DNA from 2 places in the Edwardsiella sp. EA181011 genome. Region 2 is predicted to be linked to the other one. Evidence: predicted binding sites of a transcription regulator. Region 2 holds the regulator's gene; the other holds the start of a gene.
The links. The regulator CRP, encoded in region 2, controls carbon source genes, mostly activating them, when cyclic AMP is high. The targets are predictions, from matches to a motif close to ATGTGANNNNNNTCACAT.
Positions count from the first base shown of each region.

Region 1: a site for CRP is predicted at 800-817, ahead of aaeR (HTH-type transcriptional activator AaeR). Genes of this name have one in related genera too.

Region 1 is NZ_CP011364.1:1,097,295-1,100,903, reverse strand. Features, by position in the region: gene aaeA (p-hydroxybenzoic acid efflux pump subunit AaeA) at 1-409, opposite strand, end outside; gene aaeX (p-hydroxybenzoic acid efflux pump operon protein AaeX) at 420-623, opposite strand; gene aaeR (HTH-type transcriptional activator AaeR) at 930-1,850, shown strand; gene tldD (metalloprotease TldD) at 1,905-3,350, opposite strand; gene nit1 (deaminated glutathione amidase) at 3,358-3,609, opposite strand, start outside.
Region 2 is NZ_CP011364.1:891,241-894,849, forward strand. Features, by position in the region: gene QY76_RS03970 (hydrolase) at 2-976, shown strand; gene QY76_RS03975 (YheU family protein) at 982-1,206, shown strand; gene crp (cAMP-activated global transcriptional regulator CRP) at 1,556-2,188, shown strand; gene QY76_RS03985 (YccS/YhfK family putative transporter) at 2,249-3,609, shown strand, end outside.

The DNA of each region.
Region 1 (3,609 bases), 210 kb from region 2:
GTTGCTCGGCCGCCGCCAGCGCGCTGTAGGCGAGATCGATGCTCTCCTGGGCGACGATGCGCCCACCCAGCTCGGCCCGGCGCTGCGACTCTCGCCGTTTCTCCGTCACCAGCGCCTGATAGTAGCGCTCGTCCGCCTCGGCCTGCGCCAGCGCCGCGCGGTAGCGCTGCGGATCGATGCGAAACAGCACCGCCCCCTGCGCCACCCGCTGGTTATCCTGTACCTGCACGTTCTCCACCAGCCCGCTGACGTCGGGGGCGATGGCAACCACGTCGGCGCTGAAACGCGCGTCCCGCGTCCAGGGAGAGGCGGTATAGAACACCCAGGCCTTGAAGACCGCCAGCGCGGCCAGCGCCAGTAAGGCCAGCGTAATGGCCACTCGCGTCATGCGTCCAATCCAACGCTTCACAAAACCCCCTTCAGATAAAAAGCCAGCTCACCAGATAAAACAGACACCCGTACAGCGCGCAGTTAAACAGCGCGGGGTGCCAAATCATGTCGTACAGCCCGCTGGGCTGCAGCAGACGCCGCAGCAGCCAGAACAAGGGCAGAGCCGCCAGCAGCGCAAAAAAGGCCGGCGGAAAAGAGAGGCCAAACAGCACCATCACGGGCAGCGTTCCCATGGCAAAATCCTTACTTAACGACGCATGCCCGCACGAAGCTGACGACAAAAGACGGCGGACAGAGAAAAGGGGTGGCGGTTACGCGATGTGCGCCGCAGGCGCAGGGCGGAACAGATGCGCCCCGACATCGGCGGCGCAGGGACATGTTAGCCTAATGCGCCGCGTGGATATATAATCTGTGACGCAAATCACTTTTTATTGTAAATAAACAATCAGCGGTGATTATCTATTGTCGATAAGAAAAAATGCGCATAAAACAGGCAGATGGTTCTGAATTCGGCCACCACCATTAAGACAGGATTAAAAATGGAGCGATTAAAGCGTATGGCCATCTTCGCTCGGGTGGTCGAGTGCGGCTCGTTTACCGGCGCCGCAGCGCAGCTGGCGATGAGCGTGTCATCCATCAGCCAGACCATTACCAAGCTGGAGCGCGCCCTGCAGATCAGGCTGCTCAACCGCAGCACCCGCCGCATCAGCCTGACCGAAGCTGGACGCATCTATTATCAGGGCTGTCGCAAGATGCTGCAGGAGGCCCAGGAGGTGCACGAACAGCTGTACGCCTATAACAATACCCCCAGCGGCACCCTGCGCATCGGCTGCTCGGCCACCATGGCGCAAAACGTTCTGGCGCCGATCAGCGCCCGGATGCTGGCCGAATATCCCGGGCTGTCGGTCAACCTGGTCACCGGCGTCCCGGCGCCCGACCTGATCGCCGACGGGCTGGATCTGGTAGTCCGCGCCGGCGATCTCCAGGACTCACGCCTGTTCTGCCGCGCCCTGGGCGCCATGCCCATGGTGATCTGCGCCGCCAAAGGCTACCTGCAGCGACACGGAACCCCGGAGAGTCCCGCCGAGCTGGGCAGCTATAGCTGGCTCAACTTTAGCGGCCAGCCCGCCCACGACCTGACGCTGATCGCCCCGGAGGGGGAGTCGCTGCGGCTGATGCCCAGCGGACGCTTCCACACCAATGATGCTCAGACCCTGCTGAGCTGGCTGAACGCCGGGGCCGGGATCACCTATCTGCCGCTGATGTGGGTGATCGACGCGGTGCGGCGTAAAGAGGTCGAGATCCTGTTCCCCCAGTACCAGTCCACCCCGCGCCCGGTGTATGCGCTGTACGCCCAAAAGGCACACCTGCCCGTCAAGCTGCGTCTCTGTCTAGAGTACCTAAGCGACTATTTTGCCCAGATGGCAGACACCTTCCGCGATACCCGCCAGGAGAAATAGCGCGGGCCGGCAAATGCCGGCCCGCGGGACATACCGTGGCGAATCGCGCCGAACTCAGGCGGTGCCGCCGACGGTCATCGCATCCAGCTTCAGCGTCGGCTGGCCGACGCCGACCGGCACGCTCTGCCCCTCTTTGCCGCAGACCCCGACGCCCTTATCCAGCGCTAGATCGTTGCCGACCATCGAGATCTGCTGCATCACCTCAATGCCGGAGCCGATCAGGGTCGCCCCCTTCACCGGATGGGTGATCCGTCCCTTCTCGATCAGATAGGCTTCCGAAGTGGAGAAGACAAACTTACCGGAGGTGATATCGACCTGACCACCGGCGAAGTTAGGGGCATACAACCCATACTCCACGCTCTCGATAATCGCCTGCGGCGTGCTCTCGCCGGCCAGCATATAGGTGTTGGTCATCCGCGGCATCGGCAGGTGGGCATAGGATTCGCGGCGGCCGTTGCCGGTCGGCGCCATCCCCATCAGGCGGGCGTTGAGCTTATCCTGCATATAGCCGCGCAGCACTCCGTTCTCAATCAGCACGTTGTACTGGCCGGGCACCCCTTCGTCGTCCACCGCCAGCGAGCCGCGCCGCGCCTCCAGCGTACCGTCGTCCACCACGGTACACAGCGGCGAGGCCACCTGCTGGCCCAGCTGACCGCTGAACACGGAGGTGCCGCGCCGGTTAAAGTCCCCCTCCAGCCCGTGGCCGACCGCCTCGTGCAGCAGCACCCCCGGCCAGCCGGCGCCGAGCACCACCGGCATGGTACCGGCTGGCGCCGCCTTGGCGTGCAGGTTGACCAGCGCCATGCGTACCGCCTCGCGCGCATAAGCATCGGCACACACCTCGCCGTCACGGGGGGTCAGGAAGTAGTCATAGCCAAAGCGGCCGCCGCCGCCGCTGCTGCCGCGCTCACGGCGGCCATCCTGCTCTACCAGCACGCTGACGGAGAGGCGCACCAGCGGCCGTACGTCCGCCGCCAGCGTGCCGTCGCTGGCGGCCACCAGCACCAGCTCATACACCCCGGTCAGGCTGGCGTTCACCTCCTGAACCCGGGCATCGGCCGCCCGCGCCACCCGATCGACCTGCGCCAGCAGCGCGATCTTCTCCTCGCGCGGCAGGCTATCGAGCGGGGAGTGCGTGCCGTAGCGGGAAACTGCCTTGAGCCCTCCCAGGGTGTGCGCCCGCCCATCGCCCTGCTCACGCACGATGCTGCGCGCGGCGTGGGCACTCTGGGTCAGCGCCTGCAGGGTTATCTGATCGGCATAGGCGAACCCGGTCTTTTCACCGTGGATGGCCCGCACCCCCACCCCCTGATCGATATGGTAAGAGCCCTCTTTAATGATGCGATCTTCCAATACCCAGGATTCGTGGACGCTGGACTGAAAATAGAGATCGGCATAGTCCAGGCGGCGGGCGTTCAACTGCCCCAAGACATTATATAAATCCTGATGATTCAGGTTATTGGCAGCCAGTAACTGCTCACTGACAAACGTCAGACTCATGGTGTTTTTACCCTTGGTGAAGATGGATCAGCTCAGGCTGGAATCGGTTGTGCTGTGCCAGCGGCATCTGCCCGCGCAGCACGCTCAGTGAGTTGGTGTTCACTTTAATCTTTATCGGCCGTACGGCATCGGCGTTCTGCTGCAGCACGCGGCCCCAGCCGTCCACCGCCATGCTGTGGCCCCAGGTACGCCGGGTCGCGCCGTGGCTGCCGACCTGGGCCGGCGCCAGGATATAGCACTGGTTTTCAATCGCCCGGGC
Region 2 (3,609 bases):
CATGAGTGTTTCCACCTTTTCACCGCCCCGCGCCCTACGCAATCCGCACCTGCAGACGATCTTGCCGCGGCTGCTGCGCCGGCGCGCCCTATTGACGCCGGTGTGGCAGCGTTTAACCCTACCGGACGGCGATTTTATCGATCTGGCCTGGAGCGAAGCTCCGCAGCCCGCCCGTCATAAACCGCGGGTGGTTCTGTTCCATGGTCTGGAGGGCAGCGTGCATAGCCCTTATGCCCACGGCCTGCTGCACGCCTGTCGGGAGGCCGGCTGGCTGGCGGTTGTGATGCACTTTCGTGGCTGCAGCGGTGAGCCCAACCTGACGCCGCGTTTTTACCACTCCGGGGAAACCGGGGACGCGCGCTTTTTTCTGGCGTGGCTGCGCCGCACTTTCGGTCAGGTGCCCACCGCGGCGGTCGGGTTTTCCCTGGGGGGTAATATGCTAGGTTGTTATCTGGCCGAAGAGCAGGCGCAGGCCCCGCTGGAGGCCGCGGTCATGGTCTCGGCGCCGCTGGTGCTGTCGGCCTGCGCGACGCATCTGGAGCACGGCGTGGCGCGGATTTACCAGCGTTACCTGTTACATGAGCTCAAGCAGAGCGCCCGGCGTAAGCTGCGCCGCTATCCGGAGATGCTGGATCTCGATCCGCTACAGCTGCGGCGTATGCGCAGGCTGCGCGAATTTGACGATCAGATCACCGCACGCCTGCACGGGTTTCGCGATGCGGATGACTACTATCGGCGCTGCAGTGCCCTGCCGCGGCTGCCGACGATCCGTCAGCCGCTGTTGATCATTCAGGCGCGCGACGATCCCTTTATGACGTCGGCGGTGATCCCGCCGCCGGGATCGCTGCCGTCCAATATCGAATACCAGCTGACGGCGTTTGGCGGCCACGTCGGCTTTATCGGCGGTACGCTGCGACATCCTCTTCCGTGGCTGGAGCAGCGCATTCCCGCCTGGTTAGCCCCCTATTTGGAGTAAAACGCGTGATCATTCCCTGGCAACTGATAGCCCCAGAGACGCTGGATAGCCTGATCGAGGCCTTCGTCCTGCGTGAGGGGACCGACTATGGCGAACAGGAGAGGTGCCTGGCGCAGAAGGTGGAAGATGTGCGGCGCCAGCTGAAGTGCGGTGAGGCGGTCGTGGTATGGTCCGAGCTGCATGAAAGCGTCAATATTATGCCGCGCAGCCAGTTTAAGGGCGCGGATTAGCGCACGTTGGCGTATTTTCCCCGCGGCGCCCGGCGCCGCACTGTGCAAATAAAAGGCAAAAGCGCCGCGAACGGAGAAAAAACGGCGGCGAACAGTGAGCTATTCCATGCTGAAGCGAGACAGTGCGAGACAGTAAGGCCAAGCTATGTTACAAACTAAGCCGACATGCACCTTTAATGGAATGAAGCGGGTATAGATCAAGATCGCCGGGGATCATCTCCCTTAGGCTATGGAAACTATATTCGACAAGTGCAGTGCTATAGCAGGTTACTAGGCAGTTTCCCGGCCCCGTCCGGCGGGGGTGCGTTTGGCGCACCGGGGATGCGATAACAACAGAGGATAATAGCGAATGGTTCTCGGCAAACCGCAAACAGATCCAACTCTCGAATGGTTCCTGTCCCATTGCCATATTCATAAATATCCGTCCAAAAGTACCTTGATTCACCAGGGTGAAAAAGCGGAGACGCTTTATTACATCGTAAAGGGATCTGTAGCGGTACTGATTAAGGATGAAGAGGGTAAGGAGATGATCCTCTCCTACCTGAACCAGGGCGACTTCATTGGCGAGCTGGGGCTGTTTGAGGAAGGGCAGGAGCGCAGTGCCTGGGTGCGGGCGAAGACCGCCTGTGAGGTGGCTGAAATTTCCTACAAGAAATTCCGTCAGCTGATCCAGGTTAACCCGGATATTCTGATGCGTCTGTCTGCCCAGATGGCGCGTCGTCTGCAGGTCACGTCAGAGAAAGTCGGTAACCTGGCCTTCCTGGATGTGACTGGCCGTATTGCCCAGACGTTGCTGAATCTGGCCAAGCAGCCGGATGCGATGACGCACCCAGACGGCATGCAGATTAAGATCACCCGTCAGGAGATCGGCCAGATCGTGGGCTGCTCCCGTGAAACGGTAGGACGTATTCTGAAGATGCTGGAGGATCAGAACCTGATCTCGGCACACGGTAAAACCATCGTCGTCTACGGGACGCGTTGATTTTGCGCCCGCGCCGCATGGGCGGCGCGGAATCTTCAACCCATCCCCAGGATGGTGCTCATGTGGCGGCGGTTTATCTACCACCCTGAAGTGAACTATGCACTGCGCCAGACGCTGGTTTTGTGTCTGCCGGTGCTGTTCGGGCTGATGGTAGGCCAGCTGCAGCAGGGGCTGCTGTTTTCTCTAGTCCCAGTCTGCTGCAATATCGCCGGTCTTGACACCCCCCATAAACGCTTCTTTAAACGCCTCGCGGTGGGCGGCACCCTGTTTGCGCTCGGCAGCCTGTTACTGCAGATGGCCCTGCTGTGGTCGGTGCCGCTGCCGCTAGCCATGCTGCTTTTGGCGCTGCTGTTTGGCGTCAACGGCGAGATCAGTCCGCTGCACGCCCGTTTACTGCCGGCAACGCTGGTTGCGGCCATCTTCACCCTCAGCATGGTGGGGATGGTGCCCGTCTGGCAGGGGCCGCTGCTGTATTTGGTCGGCACGATTTGGTATGGCGCCTTCACCTGGTTTTGGTTTGTCCTGTGGAAAGGGCAGCCGATCCGCGAAACTCTGAATCAGCTGTACCTGGAGCTGGCGGACTACATCGAGGCCAAGTATAGCCTGCTCACGCAGCACAGTGACCCGCAGACGGCGCTGCCGCCGCTGCTGAACCGCCAGCAAAAGGTGATGGACCTTATCAGCGTTATCTACCAGCAGATGCACATGCTGTCCCTGGTCCATAACCCGGAGTATAAGCGGTTGGTGCGCTACTTTCAGGTGGCGCTGGATTTACAGGAGCATATTACCGTCAGCCTCTCCCAGCCGGAGGAGGTACAAACGCTGGTGGCGCGGAGCCAGGCGGAGGCGATCATCCGCCGCAATGCGCAGGTGGTGGCCGGGCGTCTGCGGGTGCTGGCGGATGACATTCTGTACCACCGCTACCCACAGCATTTCTCTATGCGCAGCGAGGTGTCGGCGCTGGAAAAGCTGGCCAGCCGCTACCCGGAGAATCCAGTTGGGCAGTTCTGTCTGCACCACTTTAGCCGGATGGCGCGTTTGCTGGAGCGACAGCGTCCGCTCTATCAGCGTCAGCTGATGGCGACCCAGCAGCGGCTGCCGTTCTGGCCGGCGCTGCGCGCCTACTGCTCCCTGAGGTCGGGCGCGCTACGCAACGCGCTGCGTCTGGGGCTGACGTTGGCGGCCGGCAGCAGGCTGGGGATCCTGCTGGCGCTGCCTAAGCCCTATTGGATCATGCTGACCACCATGCTGGTGATCCAGAATGGCTATAACGCGACGCGGGTGCGTATTCAGCACCGGGCGATGGGCACCTTTGCCGGTCTGATCATCGCCGCCGGCCTGCTGCAGCTGACGCTGAGCGAATATGTGATGCTGCTGGTGATGCTGCTGGTGACGCTGGGCGCCTACCTGGTGCTGCGTAA